DNA from 4 places in the Paenibacillus sp. UMB4589-SE434 genome. Region 1 is predicted to be linked to each of the others. Evidence: predicted binding sites of a transcription regulator. Region 1 holds the regulator's gene; each other region holds the start of a gene.
The links. Region 1 encodes NrdR, which represses ribonucleotide reductase genes. Its sites were predicted from a motif close to AACACNATATATNGTGTT; they were not measured.

Region 1 (8,054 bases):
CGGCACCGATTCGAGCTTGGTTGGCTGACGCTGAACAGCCCAAATATGGATATGATCTGCACCGTACCGAGCTGGTGCTGCATTGGCTTGGTATTGTCCTGGAGGGAGCAGCATTTGACGTGCAATTGGCCGCTTATGTACTGGACCCAAGCGATGCAGCTGCAACCGTGCAGTCTACGGCAGCCAAGTATGAGCTGACAATGCTGCAAGCGGATGAAGAGGTGTACGGCAAAGGCGCCAAGTTTAAAGTGCCTGCAGACGAACTTGTGGCGCAGCATACGGCGCGCAAAGCTTATTTGATTGGTGAATTGGTGCCTCTGATGCAGCAGGACTTACAGAAGTATGAGATGAGCAAGCTGTATTATGAGCTTGAGCTTCCGCTGTCATCCATTCTTGCACAGATGGAGAAGACCGGCATTAAAGTTAACAAATCGAGTCTGGAGAAGCTTGGCGAGCAATTCACAGATGCGATTGAGAAGACGATGACACGGATTTATGAGCTGGCAGGGGTCGAATTTAACATCGGTTCACCAAAGCAGCTTGGCGAGATTCTATTTGACAAGTTGGGACTGCCTGTTATCAAGAAGACCAAGACGGGCTATTCCACAGATGCGGAAGTATTGGAGAAGCTGGAACCTTATCATGCTGTCATTCCGTTAATCTTGCATTATCGGCAGATGACAAAGCTTCAATCCACTTATATTGAAGGTTTGCTGAAGGAAGTACGCCCAGATACAGGTCGTGTCCATACGTATTACCGCCAGACGATTGCAGCCACAGGACGCCTAAGCTCTCAGTTCCCGAACTTGCAGAACATTCCGATTCGTCTGGAAGAAGGGCGTCAGATCCGTCAGGCTTTTGTGCCTACAGAAGCAGACTGGAGCATCGTAGCGGCAGACTATTCGCAGATTGAATTGCGTGTACTCGCCCATATTTCGGGTGACGAGAAGCTCAAGGAAGCGTTTATTCAGGATATGGACATCCATACGAAGACCGCCATGGATGTGTTTGGCGTGAAGGCAGATGACGTGGATGCCAATATGCGTCGATCTGCAAAAGCGGTCAACTTTGGAATCGTGTATGGTATTAGCGACTATGGATTGTCACAAAATTTGAACATTACACGTAAGGATGCGGCGAAATTTATTGAACAGTATTTTGCTGTGTTCCAAGGTGTTCGTCAATATATGGAAGATATCGTCAAGATGGCCCGTCAAGATGGATATGTGAAGACGATGCTGGAACGCCGCCGTTATTTGCCGGAGATCAATGCCTCCAACTTTAACCTGCGATCCTTTGCGGAGCGGACGGCGATGAATACACCAATACAGGGCACAGCTGCTGATATTATTAAGTTGGCTATGGTGAAGATGGATGAGCGCATGCGCAAGCTCCAGTTAAAGAGCCGTATGCTGCTGCAAGTACACGATGAGTTGGTGTTTGAAGTACCTGCCGATGAGGTAGATATAATGAAGAAACTGGTACCAGAAGTGATGGAGCAAGCGATTGAATTGGTAGTGCCGCTTAAGGCGGATGTCAGCGTAGGAACCAACTGGTACGAGTCCAAATAACACTAAATTCAACCAGCGCGCCCTCTATTGTACGCTTTACGGTATAATAGACAACATGAGGTGATAGATATGCCAGAATTACCGGAAGTAGAGACGGTTAAACGTACATTAAATTCACTAGTGACAAACAAAACAATAAAACAGGTGACGGTAACGCTGCCTCGAATTATACAACGTCCTTTAGAAATAGAAGCGTTCTGTGCTGCGTTATCTGGTCATACGATACAAGAAGTAGGTAGACGCGGCAAGTTTTTGCTCATCCAATTGGATGGGCTGGTACTGGTATCCCATCTGCGTATGGAAGGACGATATGGCGTATTCGCATCGAATGAGCCTGTTGAGAAGCATACACATGTCATTTTTCACTTTGAAGATGGAACCGAGCTTCGTTATAAGGACGTCAGACAGTTCGGCACGATGCATCTATTCAAGCCGGGAGACGAGATGAAGCTGCCGCCGCTGCACAAGCTGGGAATCGAGCCGCTTGGTTCTGAGTTCAATGCGAAAGTGCTTGGTGAAGTACTCCGTAGGCGTCGGAGCTTTATTAAGCCGGTGCTGCTGAACCAGCATGTTGTTGTTGGATTGGGAAACATTTATGTAGATGAGGCACTGTTCCGCGCCAACATTCACCCGCTTACAGCTGCAGATTCGTTGACGGATGAGCAAGTGCAGCGTCTGCACGACGCCATTCTGGTCACTTTGCAGGATGCTGTAGAAGCTGGAGGCTCCTCTATAAAGTCTTATGTGAATGGACAAGGGGAGATGGGGATGTTTCAACATCAGCTTCAAGTATACGGGCGTGAGGGAGAGCCTTGTGTCACTTGTGGCCACATCATTGAAAAGTCGGTGGTTGGCGGTCGAGGCACACATACGTGTTCCCGATGCCAGCCGCGTCCATAAAGTGCAGATAGTTAAGGAGGCCGCATAGCGTATGCGGCAAATGGCTCAATCGTAATCGTTACGGTTATTTTTTTGAACATAACAAATCCTACGAATACATCATTCTAGACAGCACAGTATGCACCTATATCCGCTCCAGCCCATATGATAGGGTACAACAGTTTACAGCCTGCATGTACTCAAATCAGGCAAGGAGCAGGAGGGAATAAGGTTGCTCGTTCATGCTGCATCTTTAATTGTGTTGGCGTTTGCCCTAAGTTTAGATAGCTTTGGGGTAGGGATGACTTACGGAATCAGAAAGCTGCGTATTCCGTGGTTGTCCATTGTCATTATTTCCGTATGCTCGGGACTTATTATACTGCTGTCGATGCAGGTCGGTTCCGTTATTATTCATTGGTTCTCTGATACCGTCGCACGGTGGATTGGTTCCTTTATTTTGATTGCGATAGGATGTTTCTCTGTTATACAGCTTGTCCGCTCTCAGCCTGTCACAACAGGTCATGAAGTTCTCTGTGACAATGCGGGGACGGCTAAAGAACACTGTTCAGATGTTACATTGTCGAGTACAAGGGAGTTGAATCCTTCTAGACCTGTAATTGAGTTCCAGTTGCGAAGATTAGGCATCATTATTCAAATACTGCGAACTCCACAAGCAGCAGACATTGATCGTTCGGGTACGATCAGTGCGGCTGAGGCGGCATGGCTTGGCGTAGCGTTATCTCTGGATGCGTTTGGTGCTGGAATCGGCGCAGCGCTGCTTGGTTTTGCCCCGATCTTGACTGCGATTGTGATCGCGTTGTTCAGCGGCAGCTTTCTGCTGTTTGGGATTCGGCTTGGCATACGGTTTGCCGAATGGAGTTGGATTCGTAAGCTCTCCTTTCTGCCGGGATGTTTGCTTATCATTATGGGAATTATGAAACTGTTTTAGAGATTGCTCTTCAAAGCGGAAATGAGGTGAAAGCATGAACATTGGGCTTACGGGAGGTATCGCTTCCGGAAAAAGCACGGTATCTGCCATGTTGGTGGATAAAGGTGCGCGTCTTGTTGATGCTGACCGAATTGCCAGGGAGATTGTGCTTCCTGGCAGTCCGGTGCTGGCACAGATCGCGGAGCGCTTCGGTCAGGACATGCTGCTGCAGGATGGGGCGTTGGATCGCAAGCGGCTTGGGGCGGTTGTGTTCGGAGATGAGGCGGAACGGAAGGCGCTAGAGGGAATTACACATCCAGCTATACGTCAGCGCATGTTGGAACAGATGCGCAGCTACGAACAGGAACAGCCGGACAAGCTGGTTGTGGTGGACGTTCCCCTTATTTATGAATCCAGGATGGAGAGTTTATTTGAAGCGGTTATGGTGGTATACGTTCATCATCAAGTTCAGTTGGAACGTCTGATGAAGAGAGATAGCCTTACAGAGCAACAGGCTAAGCTCCGTCTGGCTGCGCAGATGGATATTGAAGAGAAACGATCACGAGCAGATTATGTCATCTATAACGATCAAGGGATTGAGCATACAGCACGCCAAGTTCATGAATTCCTTAGTCAAAAGGGATTGCTATGAATAAACTCATGCGAATTTTGCGTAAAAAGAGTGTGCTGCTTGTGTTATTCCTTGGTTTTATGTTTGTGCTCTTTGTCCAATCCCAATGGCTCGGACGTTGGATGTATCCCATCCATTATGAGGACTCGATTCGTGAACATGCTGCAAAGCAGGATCTGGATCCGCTGCTGGTAGCGGCTATTATCCGCGTTGAAACGAATTATGAGATCGGAAGAGAATCCCGGAAAGGTGCGATTGGCATGATGCAGCTTATGCCAACTACAGCCGATTGGGCGATGAAACAAATGAAACTGCGAAAAATGTGGACGGTAGATGAACTGAGACGAGAGGCAGATCCGAATATTCAGATTGGCACCTGGTATTTAAGGTCGCTGATCAAACAATATGACAGTAATACAGTTGCTGCGGTAGCTGCATATAACGCAGGACCAGGCAATGTGAGTGAATGGCTGCGGTCGAATAAGTGGGACGGAACGCTTGAATCCGCTAAACAACAAATTCCCTTTAACGAAACAAAGTTGTACGTGCAGCGGGTATTCCATTATTATGAGAAGTATAAACGTGTGTATGGAACTTGACACGATAGCAGCGGGGTCATAAGTGAAGAAGCGTCGGACAAGCAGATGATTCTGCTCGACGCGACGCCTCAACGGATCATTATTTGTATTGACCTGCAAGTTGTTGTTCTGCGATTTGGACAAGACGCTTCGTGATATATCCACCGATGGAACCAGTGTCACGAGTCGCCATGTTACCGTAGTACCCGTCTTGCGGGATCGCAATACCGAGTTCTTGTGCGATCTCGAATTTCATTTGCTCGAGAGCACCAGTTGCTTGTGGCACTACTAAGTTGTTGCTGGAACGGTTGCTTTGGCTCATGTTTGTTCACCTCCTTGCGGTTGGTAATTGTATTGTGCGCAAAGTTGCGAATATCATTACACATAACCATTGGGATTTTTTTGAAAAAGATAAAGAAGTGGGGGGAATGCCGATGAAGTGCCCTTATTGTGATCACTTTGGAACCAAGGTGCTTGATTCTAGGCCTGCAAATGACAACAAATCAATCCGTCGCAGGCGTGAGTGTGAATTGTGCAGTCGTCGTTTCACAACCTTTGAGATGGTTGAAGAAACACCGCTGATCGTCATAAAAAAAGATGGAAGCCGTGAGGAGTTCAGTCGAGAGAAATTGCTGCGCGGACTTATTCGAGCTTGTGAGAAGCGTCCTGTATCGGTTGAACGATTAGAGACAATCGCATCTGAAGTAGAGAAACAGCTCCGTACAACAGCCCATGCGGAAGTTGAAAGCCGTGATATTGGAGAATTGGTTATGGAGCAACTGTATCCGGTGGATGAAGTAGCGTACGTTCGTTTTGCCTCGGTGTATCGTCAATTCAAGGACATTAACATGTTTATGAAAGAGCTCAATACCCTGCTGTCCAAGGACAACCTGAACGACATTTCAAACAACAGTTAATAATCTTGTGACCGAATAAGTAGTTGTTCGATGAGAATGAAGCTATGAATTGGAGATGTGGATTCGGGCGACTTTACGAATATAGAATCTTCAGCTTTAGAATATAAGCAATAAACTGAAATGATATTGAAATAGCGGCAGAGGAGGACTGGGATATAGCCCTGGACTGCCGCTGTATCCATTTAACTATTGTTGTGCTCTTATTGTATTATGATCTGGATTCCAGAGTACTCCATTGAACTCCATTGTCCTTATTTCCCCCACTAGCATGTTTGTCTTCTTTTACGCTAACCGATCTTCCTTTTTAATATTGCTACATTTTTCACAATCTTGTCCGTAAGATTATAACGCAAGGTTAGTTGATAACTTTAGTCTATAACTAGCATTTATTTCAATGCAGCAGCGTCGGAACTTCTGTTTTGACGTTTTTTTGCGTTGTTCACAAAAAATTCACATTTAATGACTCTTGTTAGTCATTTCAATGATAAATATCACATTTACAATAAATATACTCGACAATAATCGCGATATCTAAAAATGAAAAATTCTAGGGAGGAAACAAAACATGCGTAAAAAATTACTTTCCATTCTTATTGCTTCGGTCGTTGCTGCTACAATGGCTATTCCAGCTATGGCTCATGACGGTTGGTCACAGACTCATGCGCCAATTGTAGGTGCTGGAGAAGTTGCTTATGTCGATCTACAACTCGGCAATCATTCTAATCATCATGCAAGTTATCGGATTGAAGGAAAATGGAGTACAGACACGACAAAAGTGTATGCGACGACACCAGCTGGCAAGAAGGTTGATATTTCCTCCACCTTGTACTATACAGGTGAAATTACGGATACAGAGAATCCTGGGATGAACAACGGCTACATTGCTTCGTTGAAGAGCTCTTCTCCAGGTGCTTATATTATTTCGGCTGAGGGAGACAGTATCTTTAAGAACGGCGAAGTGGCTTCCCGTACTTTACGCAGTGCGAAGTCTTTTGTAGCAATCAGCGATCTGCCTACATTGCAGCGTATTGCTCAGTTAAAGGGCTTTAACAAGCAAGTGACAACGGATCGCGCGGAGTTTGTCCCGCAGTTTAATCCGGCTGCTATTACGCCAGACCAGCAAGTTAAAGTACAGCTACTTCTGAAGGGCAAGCCGTTGGCAGACACAGACGTATCATTGATTCGCCGCAGCAATTCCGAAGCGCAAGCTTTAAAGACAGATGCAAACGGTCTTGTTTCCTTTAAAACAGGTCCGGCAGATGCTTATCTGCTTCGTGCGAAGCCAGCAACACAAGAGAAGCAAGAAGGTCAGTACAGCAGCGTTAACTATGAAGCCACAATGACGTACACTGTTCAAAACGGCACCTTTAAAGTAGCAGTGGAAAAAGTTAATCCTAAGCCAGCTGTATATGTAAACGGCAAGGCGCTCGATGATAAAGCTGTAACGGTTAAAAATGGTACAACGATGGTTGACGCTTCGATCATCCAAGCCCAAGTAGGCGCTTATGATGCTAAAGGCGAAGTATCACTGCGTGCTGCTGTAGACAAGACGGGTGCTGTGCTTGAGTTCTTCCCTGCGGTAGGCGGAACACGTGCAGCCATCCACGTATATACAAAGTAAGGCGGCCACATGTATAAATGGCTAAATAAAGGGGCGGCAGCGATCATCATCTGTATGATGATCGTATGCTTGCTCCCCATCCCAGCGGCACAAGCACATGCTTATGTCGCTAATTCTTATCCCAAGCAGGAAGAGGAGCTTACTACCGCGCCTGATCATCTTCATGTAACCTTTACAGAAGATATCGATACGAAGCTCAGCAGCGTCTCGATTGTGGATGAGAAAGGGAATGTGGTGTCTGCCAAGCAAAGCGCGGCGGGGGATCGCACGCTTATGTTGACTGGATTTAAGTTGGCGGACGGTGTCTACACGGTCAAATGGCAGTCGTTATCCGTGGATACACATGTCACTGAGGATTCATTTCGCTTTGCGGTTGGTGTGAAGCTGAAAAAGACAGGGCCATCCGATACGGTTTCGTTGGACGATGAGCCAGCGGCGGGTTCTGGAACCTCAGGCGGCTCAAAGCCAGATAAGCCTAAAGAACCTGTGAAGAAGCCGGAACAGAAGCCTGGGGCAGGAACGGACAAGCCAGCTTCGTCTAATGGTGCTGGCAAGGATCAAAAGCCTTCCGGTTCCAAATCCGAAACGGCTGGTGGCAAGCCAGTCCAATCTAAGCCGGGTGCGACAACTAAGGATAAGGAAGGCAATGGTACGAAGAACGCCAACAACATAGACTCGAAGAAAACGGAACAGTCAGGGAATTCTAAAGAGGCTTTGTCTGGCAGTGGTTCGAAGCCCGCAGAAAATGTAGAGGCAGGGTCCGAAGCGGGGGACCAAGGGGACCAATCTAAGTCCGCTTCAAGTCAGGAACCGTCTGCTCAACTTGACCCGAGTCAAGCATCGAAAGAGACGACCGCTAAGCCTGACGGTAATGGTGGTGTTCCTCCAGGTTCAGAGGGAGTTTCAGGAACGGTGTCTACGCCTGGCGC
Region 2 (8,054 bases), on a different contig from region 1:
CTTCTTGGGGAGAGGTCGGACCTGCTGCTGTAGGTAAAGTTTGATGTGAAGCTGTAGTCGGGGACTCGGCTGCGGATGCATCTGATAAACAGAGCGGGTGGAAAAAGGTGATGGCTGTTGCAAGCGCAATTGTGGTGATAAGCGCTTTTTTGCCGGACCGGCGGGGAGCGGCATGTCGTTCAATGGTCATTACACGTTCCTCCTTTATTTAGATGAGTGAAAGGCAAACCATAATAGGGCTTCGTTCGTTACTATCCAATAAGACAGGAGTATCCGTTCACTGCCCTTCAAAATATTCAAAAATGAAGTTTTTCTAAGCTTTTTATGTTGGAAAAAATAGTGATATTTTTGCTAGTTGATCATCTATAATGTTTGATAACTTGAGGACAAATAAAAATGTTGATAAGAGCAATGGTCAAATAATTGGGAAATGTATGGTACAATTAACAGCTTAATTCCATTTTTTAATTTTGGGAATGTATCGATGTTTAAAAAGATGGATATCATCGTGTTGGCCGTCGATTATCGTCTGGCTCCTGAGTATCCATAAGGATGAGGATTACCGCAGCAGTTTAGGCAGCATGTACTGCCGCGATGACAACAAGGGGGAATCTGATGTTATCAGCTGTATGTACACCGTGTATAACATCAGGGAGAACGTGCCCGAACCAGCTCGAATTGTAATTAAAAATTACAATCTTCCCGTGCAAACAACGGATTCGATAACTATTAATTTAGCACAATTAAAGACACAAGCTGCTGTTTGGAAGACACAAGGTGATGTGCTGACTGTAGAGAAAGTAGTTGGATTCGCAGATTCACGTCCTTATGTTGAGCACGGTAAAGGAACTTCTTTAAAGCTGATCGTCTCGGGTGAGTTTGTTAATAACTTTACTCATGATGAATGGGTGGCTGTTGATGAAAACGGTCAGGATTATCAGGTATACATCAATGGATCGGGCTCAGCTTCTTATCATCATGTACAAGATGATCGAATGACACTTACCTTAAGCGGGGGGACCCCTGAAGCACGACCATTTGCCCTCATTGACGGTTTGCAGCATGTACCGGAGCAGCTCACGTTAACACGGAAAGTAACAGATAAATTATTTACAGGTCTGAATTGGAGTATTCCAGTACCTGAACGTATTAATGTTGAATAGCTTTAGTCTTCATTATAACAATTACTTGTACTATTAGGAAAGAAAATGGGCAGCACTAACGTAATATACTTCATCTATCCTGCAGACTGCGCACTGCGGGATTTTTTTATTACAGAATGGAACATATCCTTGCTATCTTTGGAAAAGTTTTAAACCTCTTCATAATGAATAGGTTGAGGTATGATATAATAACGTATATTTTGTCGTTTTTGAGGTGAATTCTACATCGATGATGATTAATTTGGTAGCGAATCTCTCACTTATGTTAGCCGTATCGTTTTTGTTTAGTTTGATATACAAGAGTAAACCTTTCGGTATTCATTCGGACATCAAAACGAAAATGATAGTAGGAGTGATATACGGATCGTTTGGTATTTTGTTAATGCTGTTCAGCGTGAATGCAACACCAACCGTCATTTTGGATTTCAGGCAAATTGTAATTATTAGCGCAGCTTTTTTTGGTGGCATCCCATCTGCTCTCATAAGCAGTTTAATCATTGTGATCGGTAGGGGAATATTTTCTGGCACATTAAACTCTTCATCCATTATTGCGATGACAAGTGCGTTGACGGTCGGCATCGGCTGTGGTTTCATTTGCACTTACACTCGAGGTTATTGGAGGAAATGGATTTATAGTCTTGTATTTAGTATTATCGTGGTGTCGACTTGTACTTATATTTTGTTGGGTGACGAAGGTCATGCCATCCTGCCTCTATTTGGCGTGCTCGTGATGGTAGGTGGATTGTTTAAAGCTATTCTTGTTCGCTACTTTATGTCCACTAACAAACAGGAGACCGAGCTGAGGGCTAATGAAGAACGTTATCGGCTCCTTCACTCTCATTTGGAAGCTATTCTTCAATCAGCAACTGGCGTCGCCATCATTGCTACAGACCACAAGGGCCGCATTTCGTTATTTAATAAGGGGGCTGAGGTCCTTCTCGGCTATACAGAACAGCAGATGGTCGGTAGATCAACTAGCATGCTGTTTGACCATGTCATTGAAATTTCGGAACTTACACGCAGTCAATCCGAGTCAGCGGCTTATCAACTATCGGGTAGTGAAATATTTCTGAATGTACTTCATACATCGAATTCATATGAAAGTGAATGGACTTATCGGAAATCGGATGGAAATGTTATCACTGTTAACCTAATCGTAACATCTATTACGGACAGCTCCGGTCAGGCGGCTGGTTATTTGGGAGTCGCGACTGATATAACGGAACGGAAAGAAGCCGAAGCCAAGATGAGAGAGGCAAATGCAATGCTGCAAAAGCTTTCTACAATAGACGGGCTGACGGATATTCCAAATCGGAGAAGCTTTGATCAGGATATGATAAAATTATGGGAGCAGTCCTCAAAGCACGATGTCGAATTATCACTAATTATGCTTGATATTGACTGCTTTAAACAATACAATGACACTTACGGTCATCAGAGTGGTGACGATTGCCTGAAGAAAGTAGCGAGAGAGTTACAGAGTACTCTTGCTAATGATGATGTGCTGGCTCGTTACGGGGGAGAAGAGTTTGCCATTTTGCTGCCGGGCTCTGATCTGGAGCAAGCGCGTATAACGGCTGAACGAGTTCGAAGCCAAATAGAGGAGACTGCGATACCTCATGAATCGTCAAAAGCAGGTCGAGTGGTATCTATTAGCGCTGGGGTTGCATCTCGACGTCAGCAAGGCATAGCAGCATCCTCGGATCTCGTCCGTCTAGCGGATAAGGCTTTATATGAAGCGAAGACGGAAGGTAGAAATAGAGTCAAAGCTGCAGGTGCTGCTTGCGCTATAAAATGATAGCAATATTCAAAAAACGCGGGATACGCGTTTTTGGGGTATTATGCGAGAGATTAGAGGCTATCTAGCTTCATCAGACGGCCTAAGAATGAACTTGATTATTGTGTAGAAATTGTTTATGCTACAACGTAACACTACATTTAGTGAGAAATAATTTGTTATCATACTATATGTTGAGTAAATAAATGGAATGTGACGCTGGAGCTGGGATTCTGGTATAATCCAGAGCTGACCCTGCAACTTGGTCAAACTGCCTGCTCTTGATGGTTTCGCAGTATACAAAATGGAGAAAAGATACGGCTGGACGAGGCTTGATATGTATCTGTTTGTTAAAAGATACATTATTTGGGCTGTCATGACTGCTGTCGTTTCTTTCATTTGCTGCGAGACAAGCTTATTTCGTTTGTTGCACCAAACATAGTAACGGAGGGATCACGTGCTTATTGCCTATGATTCTAAGACTGGTAACGTGAAACGATTCGTGGACAAGCTTGATTTGCAGTGTGTGCGGGTGTCCGAAGATGCAGAGACAAACGAACCGTTTGTCCTTGTCACCTATACGACAGGCTTTGGGCAGGCGCCACAGTCAACGATGGACTTCTTGAAGCAGCGAAGCCATCTGCTGCGAGGTGTCGTTTCCAGCGGAAACATGAACTGGGGGATGCGTTATGGAATGGCTGCGGATCATATTGCCGAGCTCTATTCCGTACCTGTTCTGATGAAATTTGAGCTTAGCGGCACAAGAAAAGACGTAGAACAATTTATACAGGAGGTCCATAACATTGATACCAAAGTGGATACAGCTTAACAATGAGATCATGGTTCAGAAAAATGGAAGCTTTCAATTCGATAAGGATCGTGAAGCGGCAAAAAGTTATTTTGTCGATTACGTGAATCAAAATACAGTATTTTTCCACAACCTCGAAGAAAAGATTCATTATTTAATCGAGCACGAGTACTATGAGGACAATCTGTTTAACAAATATGAGTTTAAAGAAGTCAAAAAATTGTATGAGTATATTTATTCAAAAAAATTCCGTTTCCCTTCATTTATGAGCGCGTTTAAGTTCTATAACAATTATGCGATGAAAACAAATGACGATACGAAGTTCCTGGAACGGTATGAAGATCGCCTGGCAGTTGTCTCCTTGTTCTTGGCAAACGGGGATATGAAGAAAGCGATGGAATATGCAGATTTACTCATCTCGCAAGAGTACCAGCCTGCAACACCAACGTTCTTAAATGCAGGTAAGAAGCGCAGAGGTGAATTGGTAAGCTGCTTCCTTCTGGAAGTAGATGATTCTATGAATTCGATCGGTTTTGCGATCAACTCAGCCTTGCAGCTCAGCAAGATTGGTGGAGGCGTCAGCCTTAACTTAAGTAAGATTCGCGGCTCTAGCGAACAGATCAAAGGACTGGACGGCAAGGCGAGTGGCGTGCTTCCTGTCATGAAGTTGTTTGAAGATGCGTTCTCCTACGCGAATCAACTCGGGCAGCGTGACGGCAGCGGCGTCGTTTACTTAAACGTGTTCCATGCCGATATTCATGAGTTCCTGGACACGAAGAAGATTAACAGTGACGAGAAAATTCGAATCAAGACGTTATCGCTTGGTGTTGTCGCACCAAATAAGTTTATTGAGCTGGTTGAGAAAGATAAAGATATGTATCTGTTCTATCCGCACACGATATACCAGGAATATGGTGTACATATGGACGATATGGACATCTCTGAAATGTACGATGAACTGGTCAACAATCCGAACGTCCGCAAGAAAAAGATTGTTGCACGTGACCTCATACTGAAGATCGCCCAGATTCAAATGGAATCCGGTTATCCCTACATCATGTTTGTAGATAATACAAACGAGTACCATGCGTTAAAAGAGCTTGGGCGAGTGAAATTTTCTAACCTTTGCAGCGAAATCGCGCAACTTAGCGAGGTTTCAACCATTAACGATTACGGCGTAGATGACGTCATAAACCGTGATATATCATGTAATCTCGGCTCGCTTAATATCGTAAATGTTATGGCTAACAAACGAATGCAAGAAACGGTTCACCGTTCAATGGACGCTTTAACAGAAGTGACGGATAAGAGCAATATCAGCATCGTGCCATCAGTCGCAAAAGCGAATCGCGAGCTTCACTCCGTTGGCTTGGGCGCCATGAACTTGCACGGGTATTTGGCCAAAAATAAAATTGCTTACGAATCGAAGGAAGCTAGAGACTTCGTACGTGCCTTCTTTATGATGCTCAATTTCTATTCCCTTGAACGTTCGATGTTAATTGCCAAGGAGCGTAATGAGACGTTTAAAGATTTTGAGAAGAGTGAGTACGCAAGTGGCGCTTACTTTGATGTTTATATGAAAAAGGATTTCCGTCCACAAACGGAACGTGTGCAGCAGTTGTTTGAAGGGCATGCGATGCCAACGATGGAAGATTGGATACGTCTGAAAGAGCAGGTAATGGAGCATGGCTTGTATCATGCTTATCGCTTGGCGATTGCCCCAACAGGTTCAATTTCTTATTTGCAGTCTTCAACGGCTTCTATTGCCCCGATTACACAGAAGATTGAAGAACGCGAATATGGTGACTCCAAAACTATATATCCAATGCCGTTTATAAGCGAAGAGAACTATTTCTACTATAAAGAAGCTTATGACATGGACATGTTTAATTTGATCGACTTGGTAGCTGATGTACAGGTTCATATTGATCAGGCTATCTCAACTGTTTTGTTTGTCAAAGACGATCTGACAACACGCGATCTGGCGAAATACTACATTTACGCACAGAAAAAAGGCTTAAAAACGCTGTATTATACACGTACGAGAAAAAAGACGATTGATGAATGTGTCAGTTGTGTCATCTAAGGAGAGTTGATCCATGAGAAAATTTGAAGCTGTAAACTGGAATGCTCCTGAATCTGACTATATCGAGATGCTCTGGACGCAGAACACTTCTCAATTTTGGTTAGATACGGAAATTCCGATATCCAAAGATTTAAAAGCGTGGTCCAAGATGAGTGACGACGAAAAATTGACCTATATGCACGTATTGGGCGGCTTAACGTTGCTTGATACGGAGCAAGGTAATGTGGGAATGCCTCTAATCGCTCAACATGTGGAAGGCAAGCAGAAGAAAGCGATTCTTATCTTTCAAGCTGCAATGGAAGAAATTCATGCGAAGAGCTACAGCACGATCTTTACGACTGTAGCAAGCTCTGACATGATCGAAGAGACGTTTGAGTGGGTTAAAGACAACAAGCATCTGCAGCATAAAACAGAAATCATTGACGATATTTATAAAGGAATTACGGACAATGATCCTGTCAGCTTGTATAAAGCGATGGTTGCCTCTGTATTTTTGGAGAGCTTCTTGTTCTATTCCGGATTCTTCTATCCTTTATTCCTCGCAGGACAAGGCAAAATGGTGGCGAGTGGCGAGATTATTAAGCTTATTATTCGCGATGAGAGTGTTCATGGTGTCTATGTGGGCTTGTTGGCGCAAGAAATTTATAGCCGCCTTAGCGAACAGGAACAGCAAACGTTGTACACCTATGTACATGAGCTTCTTATCCAGCTATATGAGAATGAGTTGGAGTATACCGAGAACCTGTACGATGCAATCGGCCTGACCCACGAGGTTAAGAAGTATATCCGCTACAACGGTAATAAAGCATTGATGAACTTGGGCTTCGAACCGCATTTCCCAGAAGAAGAAGTGAATCCTGTTGTTCTTAACGGTATCCGTACAGAAACGAGCACACATGATTTCTTCTCGACAAAGGGCAGCGGATATCAGAAGGGCAAAGTCGAGCCATTACAGGACAAGGACTTTGTGGTGCTGAATGATCGTGTTAAGCAATCCGATATCTTCTAAGTAATAAACAACAACTGGGTTGAAAGACCCAGTTGTTTTGTTATAAATGAGAGATACAAGCAGTTGTACGTGGTGTATATACGATATGACATACCGTTGCACCGTTACTCATCCATCTCCATATTGTTCACGAGGTGTATACGACTACACGAATAGGGGATGGCACATCTGGGTTAAGACATCTAGGGGGTTACAGCTTGAAGGGCATATCAAACAAAAATGTATTTTTTATCGGCTTAATGTTGTTTTCTTTGTTTTTCGGCGCGGGAAACCTTATATTCCCACCCATTTTAGGTCAGCAAGCAGGAGAGCATTTTATCCCTGCGATTGCAGGTTTTATATTTACAGGTGTTGGTCTGCCGTTGCTGGCTGTGATTGCAATCGCGTTAACCGGTCGGGACATGCAGTACCTTGCTAGCCGGGTCAGTCCGAAGTTTGGTATCTTTTTTGCGATTGTTGTATACGTATCGCTTGGACCATCCATGGGGATCCCTCGTGTGGCTAACGTTTCTTATGAGATGGGCTTCAGCACTTTTCTTGGTACAGACTTGGCTACTAACCATTGGCCGCTGTTCTTGTACACGTTCTTATTTTTTGCGCTCGTATTTTGGCTGAGCTTAAATCCTTCCAAACTTGTTGGAACGATAGGTAGTATTTTAACGCCTTTACTGCTTCTTTCGATAGCTGCTTTATTTATTGCGGCCATGCTATTTCCGCTTGGTGAAAGCGGCCCTGCTCTCAATGAATACGTGGACTCTCCGGGTATAAAAGGTTTTATGGAAGGCTACTTGACACTGGATGCCATTGCCGCATTAGCATTTGGTATTATCGTTATTAATTCGATCCGTGATCAGGGTGTAGAAGACAAGAAGATGATTACCAAAGCAACCATTCAAGCTGGTGTGATCGCTGGTATTGGCCTATCGTTAGTATATGCGGCTTTAGGTTATATGGGCGTTACAAGCGTGTCACTAGGATATGCGAATAACGGCGGTCAACTGCTGACACTAGTCGTGCAGCAATTGTTTGGTGACTATGGCTTGATTCTGCTGGCCGTAATTGTGACTTTGGCTTGTTTGACGACATGTATTGGGCTTGTATCCGCATGCAGTCAATATTTTGCATCGTTGCAGACACGGGTATCCTATGGCTGGGTTACATTCGGGATTTGCTTGTTAGGATTAATAGTCGCAAATCTAGGGCTGGATACC
Region 3 (8,054 bases), 240 kb from region 1:
ATCTGTTGCTCTTTCTCCTTTTGAAGGATAGTCTCCAATGGGTTTTGCCCAGGATCAATAGAGTCCATATATTCTTCCGTTTTTTTCTTTCTACGCACCATATTAAGTGCACGATGTGTCACAATTTTTATAAACCAAGCTCGAAACGATGTCCCTTTTCGCTTATCATATCGATTAAGTGATTTATACGCTTCCAATAGTGCTTCTTGCACGGCATCCTGAGCTAGATGGTAATCATGGACGATCAAATAAGCGACTCGAAATGCACTAGTTAAGTGAGGTTGAACAAGTGTTTCAAAATCAACGGGATCTCCCTCCTTGAATATTGGAAGATGATTACTTTCTTTCACTTCAAAGACCTCCTTGTTTATCCTTTCACTACTTATTCACCAGTTCTCGGGTTTTGGTTCATAAAAAGAGATAAAAACTTTTCCCTCACTTGGGTGAACTGCTACTTGCGAGGTTATCAATAAATTTCCCCATTAAATCACATATACTTTGCGAGTGGTGTCAGCCAAATAAAAGGTTATCTTCTCAACATCTGAGCTTCGATTCATCGTGTGCCCCTAGTTTGAAGAAGGAGGCTTTCCCTAGACATAAGTCCAGTTCTTGTTCAAACCAAAGGCCGTTACCAAATCTTTCTGACCACTGTACGATTAATATACAAACGGATGAAATGATTACGATCTGTTTAACATACGCAGAAGAAAGGAAGATAAACGTTTGAACAACAATATGAAAATAGCTATGATTCTCCTGGCCACTGCCAGTATCGGACTCGCCGGATGTACGAAAGAATCCTCCGTCAATAGTACACCAAGTTTGTTCCAGCAAAACTCTTCTATATCGACAAACACAATTGTAAATTCAGAAACATCGGACATTAAAAATGTTTCGCATGCAGTAAAAGGAGATATTTCTCCAATAGATGTAACTAACATTCATTCCCTAAAAATTCAGAGTAGCGCTGCCATAGTTACAGTCAAAGGCGACAAACAAATCAATCAAGCAGAATTGGAATTATTCAAGGACAATTCACAAGGTATGGATACCAACGTGACTACGTCCATCCAAGATGGAGCATTACAGATTATACTTGAAAATAAACAAAAGATCATAAATACGGGGCCATTACCATCTTTAACGATTCGTCTTCCGTATAAAGAATTCAAGTCTCTTGAGATAGACAATAAATTTGGCAACATATCCGTTGAGTCAGAATTGTCGGTCCAACACTTAAATGTGAGCAGCAGTGCCGGCGACATTACTGTAACTGACGTGATTGGTATGGAAAGCAGTAACATATCTACTGACGTTGGTAACGTCGAATTCGCTTTACCTGATCAACCAGCACCTCTATATGTAAATCTATCAACAAAAATAGGAACTATTGATAATCAGGTTGCTCTTGAAAAAGCAACAAATACCAAAAAGGTTGTTTCCAAAGAACTCCATGGATATGTTGGTAAGGCTCAGTCTGAAAGTGCAACGCTCAACATTTCCACACAGGTGGGCGAAATTCTGTTCAAAAATTAAGTGTCATCATCCTACCAGGCTTGCCTAATCATGATCAGGCGGCCTGGTATTGTTAGCTAAGGTTCTTCATATATTGCAATACACGATATACATAGTATTTATATAATAATAGATAAGTTACATTGCTAAATCTTTTTGTCGAGTATCTTCAAATCAATTTCAACATACATATCCAACATAAAAATCACCTCTAAGAAAAACTAACGAGGTGATTTTTATCAAACCTTATTTTTAACAATCAATCTTTTTTACGAAGCTACAGTAAGATCCACAGTAAGTTTTAATTGACAATTCTGCTTATCTGCACAAAATGTATATTCACACATCTTAATGTAAAATAAATTTGTACTTTTATTGATCTAACTCTAGCAGTAGTTATGATCATTTTTGCAGATCTAGTGATTCCTCACATCCAATGAGATTCGATTAAGCATGTTCACACTTAATTACAGCGACTGTACCCACAATTCGTGCACGTCTTGCAGCCCTCGACGTTTAACAGCGAGGCCGATCCGCACGAAGGGCAGAGATCACGCGTCTCCACGCGTACCTGCGTATTCGTTGCGAGTGCCTCTGTCGGCAATATTTTCGCTGCAGCCTGCGACGAAGCCACAGGTGCTTCAATCGTAGCAGCTATAGGCGCAGTCGTAATCACTGCGGCTGTGACGCTGCTCTCAGCAAGGTGCGTTTCCAGCGCCTTCGCCACTGCGTCGGCAATAGACTCGACGCGGTTTACACCGAAGCCAATTGCACCGGAACCGCCGATGCCTTTTAAGTGCTTAATCAGCAGCTCAACCTTATTGCCATGGTCGCCATAACGCAAGAACAAGGAGCAGACGCGCCCAAGTGCTTCTGCCATTGCAAACACATCGGAGCCGGCTTTGCCTACATTTAAGAAGATTTCTACAGGTGTATCTTCATAATCGTTAATCGTAATATACGCCATGCCGAATGGCGTGTTGATTTTGTACGTCGCACCGCGAAGCACTTGTGGACGACGCATGTAGCCTACAGTGCCTGTAGCCACTTCCGCAATGGTCGCATCAACTGGAGCCTCTGCCGACACAGCAATAGACTTGTCATCCGACAAGAGTTCTGCATCTGCCGTCTTCTCTTCCTTCTTCTGTGTCGTCAACACCTGAACATCACGACTGCCGTCGCGGTAAATCGTTACCCCTTTGCAGCCGAGGTCAAATGCGAGCTCATATAAGCGTTTTGTCTCCTCCACAGTAAAGTCATGCGGACAGTTCGCCGTCTTCGAGATTGAACTGTCGACCCAGCGCTGAATCGCTGCTTGTGCACGAATATGGTCTTCCGCAGACAGATCCATCGCTGTAATGAAGTAATCCGGCAGTTCTTGTCCCGGATTAGCATCGAGCCATTGCTGTGCAATTGGCACAAACTGCTCGTCAAATCCAAGCCGGCTTTGACGGAAATATTTAAATGCAAAGTAAGGCTCGATACCTGTAGAAGTCCCCACCATAGTACCGGTAGAACCTGTTGGCGCTTGTGTAATGACGGTTACGTTGCGCATTCCCTTATCCTTAATCGCCTGCCCCACTTCAGGGAAGGAATCGATCATGGTCTTCATAAATCCGCTTTGTACATACAAATCCGCGTCAAAGGCCTTAAATGAACCTTTCTCTTCTGCAATCTCGGCCGATGCCAAGTACGATTCACGGGCAATAAAGCCATATATCCGATCGAGAAACTCTAGTGATTCCGCACTGCCATAACGAATGCCGAGTTTGATCATTAGCTCTGCAAGTCCCATAGAGCCAAGGCCAACACGCCGCTCTGTCTGCTGATTCTCGCGGTTCTTCTCAAAATGATATGGTGTCTTGTCGATTACATTATCCAAGAATCGAACGGCATCCCGTGTAACCCGTGCCAGCTCATCCCAAGCAACATCGTGATGTTTTTCGTCATAGAACTTCGACAAGTTAAGAGCCGACAAGTTGCAAACTCCCCAAGCCGGCAGGCCTTGTTCCCCGCATGGATTCGTACAGATGATTGGGTTAAAATACCAACTGTTTGACATTTGGTTGTAGTATTCCATAAATACGACTCCCGGCTCGGCCGATTTCCAAGCGGATTCAATAATCGTATGCCAGATCTCCCTGGCCCGTACAGTGCGATAAGGAATAACGGGCTTGCCCGCTTGCTTCCATTTATCGAGATCGCCGTCCCAGATCTCATCATAGTCAGGATCAGACGTATCCGGAAATACCAATTCCCAATCTAGATCTTCCTTTACAGCCTTCATAAAAGCGTTGCTGACACAGACAGACAAGTTGGCATTCGTGACTTGACCAGCCGTCTGCTTTACGGTAATAAAATCGAGGACATCCGGGTGCCAATCATTAATCATAAGCATCAGCGCACCGCGGCGACTGCCGCCCTGTTCGATCAAGCCTGTCGTATAGCTGAACAAGCCTCCCCAGGATACCGAGCCGCTAGAAGAGCCATTTACTCCGCGAACAATGGCACGGTGCGGACGTAAAGAACTCAAATTAATTCCAACGCCACCTCCACGTGCCATAATCTCTGTCATCTCCGACAGTGTCTCCATAATGCCCCCGCGGCTGTCTTTAGGCGATGGAATCACATAACAATTAAATAACGTCAGTTCCTCGCTAGCCCCGGCACCAGCCGCAATTCGGCCTCCAGGAACCAGCTTCCAATCATCCAGCATATATCTGAAACGATCCGTCCACTCTGCTTGTTTCTCCGGTGTTGCTTCTACTGATGCCATCGCAGCCGCTAACCGATCCCACATTTCTTCAGGTGTCTTCTCGATTGTAAGCGTTAATTTCTCCACCGTTGTGTGCACAATTTCGCCGCTCCGTGTCTTCACGGACACGTGCCGTCCATCGCGGGCTATGACCTCACCGACTTCCTTCGCGGGAAACTTGGGATCATCCTTTGTTAATACAAGAACGATGTCTCCGATCTGTGTATGATTCGTATCCGCATCTTTCCAAGCATATCGATCCAAAAATATTTTCTCGCTTAGCCCTTCCAAGCGCTGTGTTTTCTTTATAGATTCCAATAAAAACAACCTCCTGTACCATGAATTTCACGAATTGAACACACATCATTCTTATCTGACAACGTATGTAAAATACACAACATATAGTATGCGTTGATCATTTTACTACACAACATATAGAAATACGAATTCTAAAACGAGGATATTCTTGAAAGAAACCACTTCGTCTCCCCCTTCGCTTATCCTCTCTCTATCATTCTCTTTTATTCGACAGTTTTGGGATTTGACATGCACGGTGACAACTTGGCATCTATTGTGTATTTATACTTCGCCAAAGATGTCAAAAGTTATGATTTGTATAAATATAGACCATACTAAACGTACACTACACCGCACCAAAGCAAGGAGGTCCACCTCATGAACAATGAAAAAATGCCATTAAGCGCGGATGAACACGTACCGTTTCACTTTGACCGCAGTTGGATGGAGACGATGCAGTCACGTATCGATCGCAATGGCCCGTGGGATGACTGGACATTGTTCCAACTTGCTTATGAAGCGGAGCAAGCTAAGCTTATCCGATCTTTTGACGAACTGCAGTGCTTAACACACTTGACGAATGTCGAACCTTTGCCACACCAACTCTCTACCGCTCGTAAAGTGCTTCACGAGATGCGCGGACGTGCGATTCTTGCAGACGAAGTGGGCCTTGGCAAGACAATTGAAGCAGGGCTTGTTATTAAGGAATATATGATCCGAGGACTCGTAAAACGTGCCCTTATTCTGGTACCCGCTTCACTGGTGCTGCAATGGGTACGCGAGCTTAACCATAAGTTTGGCATACCTGCCGTAGCCCAGAAGAAAGAGTATCATTGGCATTCCGGTGTCGTAGTTGCATCCATGGATACGGCTAAACGCGATCCACACCGTTCCATCTTGCTGGAGCAGGAATATGACATGCTTGTGATCGATGAAGCTCACAAACTAAAAAATCGCAAGACAACTAACTATCAATTTATTACTCAGCTGCGAAAAAAATATTGCCTGCTGCTTACGGCTACACCAGTGCAGAACGATATGAATGAGTTATACAATCTCATTACGCTCCTGAAGCCTGGCCAATTAGGCGCCCAAGGAGATTTTAGCACCAACTATGTGACCGATAAACGTGTTCCTAAGAACGAGACGGTGCTTCAATCCGAGCTGTCAAAAGTGATGATCCGCAACAGGCGCGGAGAAGGCAATGTTCATTTTACGAAACGTATCGTTAAAAATGTACCCTTGACACTCTCAGCGGACGAGAAAGCATTATACGATGGCGTAACGCAGTTTATTCGGGAACAATACCAGACCAATGCTGGCGACTTTGGCAGCATGTTCTCTTTGATCACGTTGCAACGTGAAGTCTGCTCCAGCAGAGACGCCGTATTTTTAACATTAGTCAATCTGTCTAAGAAATTAGCAGAGGATTCCCCGGTTCGCGAACGAATATGGGATCTAGTAGACCTCATAAAACGAATCAAATCCAACACAAAAGCCGAAACTGCGATGGAATTAATCCGTGGCATGAACGATAAGGTCATCCTATTTACGGAATATCGTGCTACGCAAGAATACTTGCTGCAATATTTCCGTGAACGAGGACTCGTCGCTGTACCCTATCGAGGTGGAATGAACCGCGGCAAAAAGGATTGGATGATGGACCTGTTTCGAGGACGCGCTCAAGTGATGATCGCTACAGAAGCCGGTGGAGAAGGCATTAATCTGCAATTTTGCCACCATATGATTAACTTTGATCTACCCTGGAATCCGATGCGGGTGGAACAGCGCATTGGCCGAGTCCATCGACTTGGACAGACACACGACGTCAAGATTTATAATTTGTCTACCCAAGGTACGATTGAGGAACATATTTTGAACTTGCTGCACGAGAAGATCAATATGTTTGAAATGGTTATTGGCAGTTTGGACATGATCTTGGAACGGTTCGAGGAGCAGGATAGTTTGGAACGAAGTTTGTCCCGTATTTTGCTGGAAGCTGACAATGAAGAAGAGGTTCGCAAGCAGGTTAATTCACTTGGCCAATCCCTTAATGATATCCGAACACGGCTGCATAATGAGGCCGATACAACTGACAGCGGAAAGCAGCAGCGTGAAGTACAGTCATTTCTACAACGATTTGGCACGGAAGCGGAGGCATAGTTAGCATATGGATACGGAACAGATTACCCGCTTCGTCATGAGGTATTTGGAATCAACGGAGTGTCATATTCTTGAGAAAACGCCGGCTTATGTCACGGTAAAGCTGTCCGAACAGGCAGATCGTGTATTAACGAACAGGCCCTATTATTGGGGCTTTGTGGACCGTACTGGGGCTGAGGCAGAGACGATGCGCTTTACGTTTGTGTTTGATCCAACACAAATGCCGCCAGAGACAAATCGCGGCCCAATCAGTTATGTCACCTCCCCCGTAACCGAGCCAACTCCGCTGCCACCAGCAGCGAATAACAACGGTTTACAAGACGTGGGACTCTGGGAAGCAAGCCTCCCCCTCACAGGTGAACAAGCGCAGATTGACACTGACGTTAATGCGGCTAATGTATCAGCACGCCCTGTGGGGCATCCTGGCAGCAGCCAAACTCCGAATCAGACGAGTACGTCGCAAGCTGTCGGTGAAGGAACTGGTGACACCATTATGCAGCGCTACTTTGGGGTTGCGCCTGCATTTACGGGAGGTGGGGGCGGAATCGGTCGTATCCCTAAAGATAATGTGAACTTTGGCAGCCAACGACTGGAACAGATTATGCAAGCCGCACTACAGGGCGGCCGTTACCTCTCTTTGTTCGAAGAAAGCAGCGAAGCTTATACTGGGCGCGGGCAGCGCCGCTCTGCGGCTTATGAGCCTTATTTGCTGCTAAATGTAAAGTTGGAATTTGCTTGTGATCTTAAACGGGAGGAACTTCATTCATTCGGCGTCTCACTTGTGAGTGGAACCATCCACCCCCACTTTATGGAGCTGGTCAAAGATCGCCACTTGACGCCGAAGCTGCCTGCAAACGTGCACACGATGACCTGGCGGTTTACGCTTGAACAAGCAGCCCACCTCGTGGAACAGCGTATTCGTCATCTGGCAGCCGACTATGATATGAGCTGGGCGGTAGAAGCAAGTGAGCGGCTGGATGAAGAATGGGAACGGCTGGCTGCTTACTATGAGCCGCTTATCAAGCAAGAAGAGGAGGCCATGGAACCCGGCGCAGTTAAAGATGCGAATGAATCACCTCAGCAGCCTTTAGCTGTAGAACTGCCTCCGCGAGCTACGCTGGACAGCATGCTGCAGCATCTTGATCTAGAGAATGTGCAGCAATCTCATGCTGAACCAACACAAGAACCATCTCCGCAGGCTCGCTCGGCGCGTGAGCAATTTGAGATACGCTGCAACGAGATACGATGGCAGTTTGAGCCACGAATCACGCTCAGTGTTATAAATGCGGCTCTCCTTCATTTGCCCTCAGGCTTGAATGGCTGA
Region 4 (8,054 bases), on a different contig from region 1:
GGAGCGATGTGGGCGGCGAAGCAGCGAATGGATAAGCAAGGGCAGTCAGGTATGCCACATCTTGTTACCACTGCAATTGAGCATCATGCTGTTCTCCATGCTGCAGAGCATTTGCAGTCGCTTGGATTTGGAGTCACAATTGTCCAACCTGATGAGTATGGGAGGGTGTCAGCCGCTCAGATAGAACAAGCGATTCAGCCTAACACTTGTCTTATCAGTGTGATGTACGGTAATAACGAGGTTGGAACCCTGCAACCGATTGAAGAGATCGGCCATTTAGCTCGTGAACGTGGCATATTAATGCATACCGACGCAGTTCAAGCCTTGGGTATGATAGATATAAAGCTACAGGAGCTCCCTTTAGACTTGGCAAGCTTTACAGCTCATAAGATAAATGGTCCTAAAGGTGTGGGTGTTTTGTATGCAAGACATGGAAGTGCATGGGAACCGTTAATCTATGGCGGCAATCAAGAGCGTAAGCGTCGAGCTGGAACGGAGAATATAGCGGGTATTGTCGGATTCTGCGAAGCATTAATGCAGGCATCACAACATCGTGAAGCAAAGTTGCAGCAAATACATGAAGTAAGATCTATACTGTTGGAAGGACTGCAGCGTGAATTAGGTGAACGGGTGGTTGTGAATGGACACCCTGACGTCAGGCTTCCGCATATTTTAAATGTGAGCTTCTTGGATATACCTACTGAAAAGCTGCTCATGAATTTAGATATGCTTGGTGTTATGGCGGCAAGTGGTTCTGCCTGTACTTCAGGTTCATTGGAAGTATCACATGTGCTACGTGCCATGCAACTTTCGGAGGAAAGACAACAGACTGCTGTTCGATTTAGTTTCGGATTGGGCAATACTATCAATGAAGCGCAGGAAGTTGTCACACGAATTGCAACCATCGTTCACCGTGTCCGTAATAGACAGTAGGGTCTGAGACGAACGGGAAAGAGAACCGAGAGCGATGCAGTGCCTGACGCTCGAAGGAGGCTCTTTCATGAAAGTGCTTGAATTGATAGGACTACCTGTTTATGACATCGCCACAGGCAAGCGTGTATCGAAGATCAAAGATGTTTGGATTACAGATGAATGGCTCATGACACATGTGGAACTAGAAGAACCTACGCGTTTTACACGTGTTAGACACATTATTCCTTGGCATGACATCAAGGCATGCGGTGAAGACGCGATTATGATTGAGAATAGTCTTGCGGTCCGCGAAGCGGAAGCTGTCCATATAGAACGGGCACGCGCTTTTCTTACGGGTCCAGAACGGGTTAAAGATTTACCGGTCGTAACACAAGAAGGAAATCAACTTGGATGGGTAGCAGATGTTTATTTTCAGCCAAATTTGGGCAATACAATAACAGGACTGGAAATTTCAGACGGATTGCTTGCAGACCTGCTTGAAGGCAGACGGCAGTTGGACGAGGCAAACCGTCATATGCGATTAGGACAAGACACAGTTGTAGTGTCTGATCTGGTTAACCCCACAGGAAGTCACCTTTAAGGTTACTTGGATCGGTATATCAAATCTGTTAATGGACGGAATGGTGAATAATATGTTGCGATGCCCGAACTGCAATTCCAAGGATATAGGCAAGATCGGCTCCCATCAATTTTATTGTTGGGGTTGTTTTATTGAATTAACGGTGAACGGTGATAAGATGAATGTGTATCAGGTAGAAGAAGATGGTACATTAAGCTCACTGGATGATTTGTTTTTTGGTGATGAATGGGGTGTTTCTGCTTATCCGGAGACACAGGCATCATCATAAACGGTCACATTATTGTCGATTAATAGTAAGATTGTTTTAGCGTCTATCTGGGGTGTTTTTGCCCGGATAAGGCGCTTTTTTTGTTGTGATGAGGTTTAAAATAAAAGTGTGACATTGCACATATTGTATGTTTTAAATATTATGCATACTATATATTGTGTTTATAACGAAAGGATGGCGAAAAACATGACATTAGCTCCTATTAAAACTTCACATGACAAACAAAGAACCGTACATATACAATCAAATTCCAGACAACGTAATCAGAACATGGCAATGTTTACAGAGACTGAGCTGGATCTTGTATCTTCGATTGATCGTATATTGGAAGGCTCAGACCGAGACTTGATGCAGGAAAATGCAAATGTGGATGGTCGTTCTCCAATGGGGGTTATGGGGAAAATGGCAAGTGAAAGCTCGAGATGGTACGTCATGCAGCATCTTCTGAGTGACGAGACAAAAGAAGCAATCGCAGCCAATCTATTGTATCCCCATGATCTGGATTTTTATTCGACAGGTACAACAACGTGCTGCCAGGTGCCTTTAGGGAAGCTGCTTAAAGGTGGTTTTAATACTGGGCATGGGCATATGCGGGAACCTCAAGACATTAAGAGTGCCTTGGCACTGGCTTCTATCATACTTCAAGCCAATCAGAATCAGCAGCATGGAGGTCAAGCGTATCCTTTATTTGATTACGACCTTGCTCCATACATTATGCGAACACACGTTAGACATATAAAGTATTTAAATACGCTTCCGTTCCAAACGGGGTTTGATATTGATCAGGAGGCGTGGCAGTTAACGGAACGAGATACGTATCAAGCTTGTGAGGCATTTATTCATAACGCCAACTCCATGCATTCTCGTGGTGGCGGGCAAGTTCCTTTTATTTCGATTAATTACGGGACTGATACCAGTCGTGCAGGCAGGATGCTAGTACGGCAACTGCTGCTTGCTACGCAAGCAGGTTTAGGGAGGGGAGAAACGCCGATATTCCCGATTCAAATTTTTAAAGTGAAGTCGGGTGTTAATTTCCAACCGAATGATCCGAACTATGATCTTTATGAGCTTGCATTGGAAACGACAGCTCAGCGCTTATTTCCCAACTTTGCGTTCTTAGACGCGCCGTTTAACGCCCAGTATCAGGATGGTACTCCCGAGAGTGAGGCTTGCTATATGGGATGCCGCACACGTGTGATGGGGAATGTAAATGGTCAAGAAACAGCTATAGGCAGAGGTAACCTTTCTTTTACATCTATTAATCTTGTGCGTATAAGCTTGATGTCGAATAGTATAACTGAATTTATGAATCACTTGGACGAGTTGATTGATATTGCTGAACGACAGCTTTTGGATCGTCTACACTACCAAGGTGAAAAGCTGGCAGAAGACTTTACCTTCTTGATGCAACAAGGGGTGTGGCGAGGAAGTGATGAACTTGCTCCACATGACAAACTTCATGAAATATTAAAACAAGGGACGCTTAGCATTGGTTTTATCGGACTTGCTGAAGCCCTCGTCCATTTAACGGGTAAACATCATGGTGAATCAGAGGAATCACGTCAGTTGGGAATGCGAATTGTTCATCATATGCGTCAACGTATGGATGAGGCTATTCTGCGCACGGGATACAATTTTTCATTGATAGCCACACCTGCTGAAGGTCTGTCTGGGAAATTTACACGTAAAGATCGTCTAGATTACGGTCTAATTCCTGGAATTACAGATCGTGATTATTATACGAACTCGTTTCATGTTCCTGTTTATTATGCAATGAAGGCGTATGACAAGATCGCTATTGAAGGGCCTTTTCACGAGTTGTGTAATGCAGGCCATATCACTTACGTTGAACTCGACGGAAGTGCACGTGCAAATCCGAAAGCCTTAGATAAGCTGGTACGAGCAATGGCTGAAAACGGTGTAGGGTATGGTTCAATTAACCACCCAATTGACCGTTGCCGATCCTGTGGTCATCAAGCCATCATTGAAATGGATTGCCCAGTATGTGGTGCGCCAGATTATGATATTGAACGAATACGCCGTATTACTGGGTATTTGGTTGGAGATATGAATAAATGGAATTCTGCCAAACGTGCTGAGGAATCGGAGCGGGTGAAGCACAGATGAGCTTATATGTGATGAATATTATTCATGACAGTGTCGTGGACGGAGAAGGATTAAGGTCTGTAGTATTTTTTAGTGGCTGTCCCCACCAATGTCTAGGATGTCATAATCCTCAATCATGGGCCTTAAGGGGAGGGACCCCGATGTCTGTTGACGAAATAGCCGATGAATTACTTTCTAACCCTATTACAGACGTAACTTTATCTGGAGGAGAGCCGTTTGTACAGGCGAAGGAAGTGAAGCTGTTGGCACGGAAGCTGCGGGCGGCAGGTAAGCATATTTGGGCGTATACGGGGTATACCCTTGAACAGCTGCAAGTATCAAGCCGTGATAAAATTGAATTGCTTCGTGAGATTGATGTGCTTGTGGATGGCCCGTTTGAACTTGAGAATAAGCGGCCAGGACTTATGTATAGAGGCAGCGACAACCAACGCATCTGGCAGATGAAGAATGGGGAACCAATCGGGTTAATTTTTCCCTAGTCTACATATACTCTACTGTATGAGCATGTCCGAAGCGGGGTGTGAAAGCGCAGTGGAGCGATTATGGAAAAATAAATTGTTTGTCAGCGGTATATATGTGCTGCTTGGTCTTATCATCTTATATATGCTCTATTTGTTAAGACCAATGATCGGGGAAGTTTATGACTTTCTGAAGGCGATACTTGCGCCTTTCTTTCTGGCGATGATTATAGCATATGTGTTAAATCCGGTTGTTACACTGTTAAATGAACGCAAAGTGCCACGTACGATGGCTGTACTGCTTATATATGCGGTGTTTATTATTTCAGTGACCGTTATTCTCATGAATGTTATTCCGATGCTGTTGAAGCAGCTGGAAGAATTAAATACCCAGATGCCTCATATTAATGCCAAGGCTGAAAACTTAATGAACGGCTTGAATCGTTCATCGCTTCTTCCACCGTCCGTGCGTTCGGGAGTTAACACTTGGATGTACGCACTGGAGGAGAGATTGGCTAAGGGGATATCTGAATTTATGGATAACATTGGCGCTACGCTAAACATGCTTTTTATAGCGCTGATTGTACCTTTCCTAATTTTTTATATATTAAAGGATTTTGATGTGTTTGAGCGAACAGTTATCGCTTATGTACCAAAAAGCCATCGGAAGCACATGGTAATGATGTTTAAGGATATTGATACAGCGCTTGGAAACTATATACGAGGACAATTTATCGTATGTGTCATTATTGGTGTGCTAGCATATATCGGTTATCTGATTATAGGAATGCCGTACGCTCTGCTGTTGGCGCTATTTGTTGCGATATTTAACATTATTCCATATTTAGGGCCATATTTTGGCGCTGCTCCAGCGCTAATTGCGGCATCCACGATATCTATCAAGATGATGATTATGGTTGCTGTTGTAAACACCATATGTCAAATCCTTGAAGGCAATATTATTTCACCACAGGTTGTTGGACGTACACTGCATATGCACCCATTGGCTATTATATTTGCGTTGCTGGTGGGGGGTGAGGTAGCGGGAGTAGCAGGATTAATATTGGCGGTTCCGTTCTTTGCTGCTTTGAAGGTAGTGCTCCAACATGTGTTTACTTATTATGTGAGGCGAAAGACGACATAGAGTTATGGAAGAAGCTCTGATGATTACAATCAGGGCTTTTTCTGTTGTGATCTTCATAAGGGCAACAAGTTATTTACTAGGATTGGATACCCGAATTGTATTCTTTCGTGCATTTTCCAGATAGAAGTGTTTCGTTTAGTGTTCTTAGTTCCACTATCCCAGTTGCTCAGGAATTTATTGACGGCTTCACTTCTAGATCAGGGAGTATATCTATGACAGCGAATGCTACAATAGAGCTATAAAATGATGTTCTAACCAAGGTAAACACAAATTGAACTAACAGAACTGCACTAACAAAGCTGAACCAGCAGAGTTGAGGTACAGAGTTGAACTAGCAGAACTGCACTAACAAAGCTGAACCAGCAGAGTTGAGGTACAGAGTTGAACTAACAGAACTGCACTAACAAAGCTGAATCAACAGAGTTGAACTAGCAGAACTGCTCTACCAAAACTGCTCTACCAAAACTGCTCTATCAGAACTGAGCTAAATGAACTGAACTAACAGAACTGAACGAACTGAGCTAAAAGAGCTGAACTAACAGAACAGATCAAACAAATCTGAATGAAAATTGATCCAACAGGGTCGAATCATACAACAACTGATCAAACAAAATTGAATGAACTAAGTTACTCAAAAGAACTGCTGACAGAACTGCTTATAGGAGTTACTCTAACCACGGATCCAACAGAGAATATCTGAAAACGTGTAAGCACAAAACTAACTGTTCGGGCTAGCTATAGATTATATTGAAATGCTGTTAAAATCTGACTTAATAAACTTGGCAACACAGATTAGAAAGGTGTCTCCAGGTGGAAATATTCTGAGCTTCGATGTTCAAACGGTAGCAATACTCATCTAGGTACATTTGCAGATGTAATACACCAACACCATGAAAAGTGTTGTTAAGCCAAGTTGACATCTGCTTAGCTAAGTTCTGAATGGGAACGGCTTGAGCGCGCTGATCGTAAGATGTAAATGGAATCAATCGGCTCTTATTGGGTGAAGAGTGCTGAGTGTTGAACTGCTCATAAGCAAAGGGCTGTAACCGCCTCCCTGTGATCAATTCGCGATACACTAACTTCATTTTGACCAGGCGGCTATGCTGATCTGATGGATGACTGATGGCAGTAATAAAGGGATGCTGCTCAGAGGAAATGGTAGTGCTGGATAAATACCGATGTGAATGGCCATATAAGGTGAGCGCAGCATCTATGTGTCCGTCCAGAGTAGATTGGGCGTCATAATTGGAAATCACACGTCTAATCTTGTGTAATATAGACCACGCGGTTTTGTAAGTCACTTGGATGAGTGAGCTTAACTGTACAGCATTAATGCCTTTATCGTTGCGGGAAACGAACCAGATAGCAGTAAACCACTTGCGCAAGGTTGTTCTGCTGCGCTCCATAACTGTTGATACGGTGAGAGAAGTCTGATGAGAACATAATTGACATTCATAAAGAGGGATTCGCCGCGAGCGAATGGTGTAACAACGTGTATGCTGACAATTCGGACAAGAATAACCATCAGGCCATTTCTGATGAAATAAGTACTGAATGCAAGTATCTTCACTATGAAAGTGCTGCTGGAAATGCTCTAATGAAGCATATGTATGGAGTGCCTTCAACTGAATGCCGCCTCCTTGCCAAATAAAGAAATAATAACAGGAACTAGTGTTCTCTTTTATTATAGAGAACATACGTTCTTTTGTCCAGTGATAAGTTAGATTATTCCTAATAAGATGTCTTGCCAATCAACTCTCCAATAACAGGCACTGTTTGGTGGGGAAACAGAACATGCCCGATGGAATCTTTAATGATGAAAACAGAGTGTATAAGTCTTAGTGGGATTTTCTGAGTCAACGGGATAGTGCTGCTAAGGAATACAAAAGAGAAGGTCTGTTGATGTTGAGAAGAAATAAAATATACATTTTGCACAATACTTGTACTAATACATATATACATAATACCTAATAAGTAAATAATGATACTGATATATAAAACATCAATAGTAATTATTTTATATTCATCACTTGACCTTTACGCAGCGTAAACCTTTATGCTCATTATGTTCAAACCGTGATCATGATGAGGGGGAAGAGGAAGTGGCAGAGCATGATTATATTTATAAATTTGATGCAACTCAATATGACGAAATGATTTCTAAGCAGCCAGAGGTAGGTTCGTTTATTCGTGAAATTAGATCATATGCAGGTCTTGATGTGATTGATGTAGGAGCAGGTACAGGAAGATTGACGACGGTGTTGGCACCTGAAGCGAAGTCAATTGTGGCGCTTGATGCTTCTGAAGCCATGCTGCAAATTACATCAGCTAAACTGAGCGAATCAGGATTGTCCAACTGGCGTGTTGTACAATCGGATTACTTATCGATCCCACTTGAGGCTAATAGCGCTGATCTTGTCGTAGCAGGTTGGAGTCTATGTTATATTGTGAATTCTAGCTGTTTAACGAGTCCTTGGGAGGACAGCCTGCAGCAGGTGATGAAAGAACTAAGGCGTGTCGTGCGTCCAGGAGGTACGGTAATAA

Region 2: a site for NrdR is predicted at 3,124-3,141, ahead of nrdI (class Ib ribonucleoside-diphosphate reductase assembly flavoprotein NrdI). Genes of this name have one in related genera too.
Region 3: a site for NrdR is predicted at 4,662-4,679, ahead of QP775_RS17100 (adenosylcobalamin-dependent ribonucleoside-diphosphate reductase). Genes of this name have one in related genera too.
Region 4: a site for NrdR is predicted at 1,926-1,943, ahead of QP775_RS09825 (anaerobic ribonucleoside triphosphate reductase). Genes of this name have one in related genera too.

Annotation. Positions count from the first base shown of each region.
Region 1 covers NZ_JASOYK010000004.1:166,264-174,317, forward strand. Annotated here, with positions in the region: gene polA (DNA polymerase I) at 1-1,571, shown strand, start outside; gene mutM (DNA-formamidopyrimidine glycosylase) at 1,641-2,471, shown strand; gene QP775_RS16040 (MntP/YtaF family protein) at 2,683-3,399, shown strand; gene coaE (dephospho-CoA kinase) at 3,434-4,030, shown strand; gene QP775_RS16050 (lytic transglycosylase domain-containing protein) at 4,027-4,608, shown strand; gene QP775_RS16055 (alpha/beta-type small acid-soluble spore protein) at 4,688-4,909, opposite strand; gene nrdR (transcriptional regulator NrdR) at 5,022-5,504, shown strand; gene QP775_RS16065 (DUF4198 domain-containing protein) at 6,070-7,125, shown strand; gene QP775_RS16070 (copper resistance protein CopC) at 7,135-8,054, shown strand, end outside.
Region 2 covers NZ_JASOYK010000001.1:1,519,463-1,527,516, reverse strand. Annotated here, with positions in the region: gene QP775_RS06135 (serine hydrolase domain-containing protein) at 1-190, opposite strand, end outside; gene QP775_RS06130 (hypothetical protein) at 639-1,163, shown strand; gene QP775_RS06125 (diguanylate cyclase domain-containing protein) at 1,393-2,961, shown strand; gene nrdI (class Ib ribonucleoside-diphosphate reductase assembly flavoprotein NrdI) at 3,398-3,769, shown strand; gene nrdE (class 1b ribonucleoside-diphosphate reductase subunit alpha) at 3,780-5,834, shown strand; gene nrdF (class 1b ribonucleoside-diphosphate reductase subunit beta) at 5,848-6,843, shown strand; gene brnQ (branched-chain amino acid transport system II carrier protein) at 7,041-8,054, shown strand, end outside.
Region 3 covers NZ_JASOYK010000004.1:403,106-411,159, reverse strand. Annotated here, with positions in the region: gene QP775_RS17110 (RNA polymerase sigma factor) at 1-350, opposite strand, end outside; gene QP775_RS17105 (DUF4097 family beta strand repeat-containing protein) at 724-1,536, shown strand; gene QP775_RS17100 (adenosylcobalamin-dependent ribonucleoside-diphosphate reductase) at 1,979-4,588, opposite strand; gene QP775_RS17095 (DEAD/DEAH box helicase) at 4,946-6,730, shown strand; gene QP775_RS17090 (YqhG family protein) at 6,738-8,054, shown strand.
Region 4 covers NZ_JASOYK010000001.1:2,338,297-2,346,350, reverse strand. Annotated here, with positions in the region: gene QP775_RS09840 (cysteine desulfurase family protein) at 1-933, shown strand, start outside; gene QP775_RS09835 (PRC-barrel domain-containing protein) at 1,001-1,513, shown strand; gene QP775_RS09830 (hypothetical protein) at 1,566-1,781, shown strand; gene QP775_RS09825 (anaerobic ribonucleoside triphosphate reductase) at 2,058-3,908, shown strand; gene nrdG (anaerobic ribonucleoside-triphosphate reductase activating protein) at 3,905-4,387, shown strand; gene QP775_RS09815 (AI-2E family transporter) at 4,440-5,510, shown strand; gene QP775_RS09810 (transposase) at 6,281-7,135, opposite strand; gene QP775_RS09805 (class I SAM-dependent methyltransferase) at 7,613-8,054, shown strand, end outside.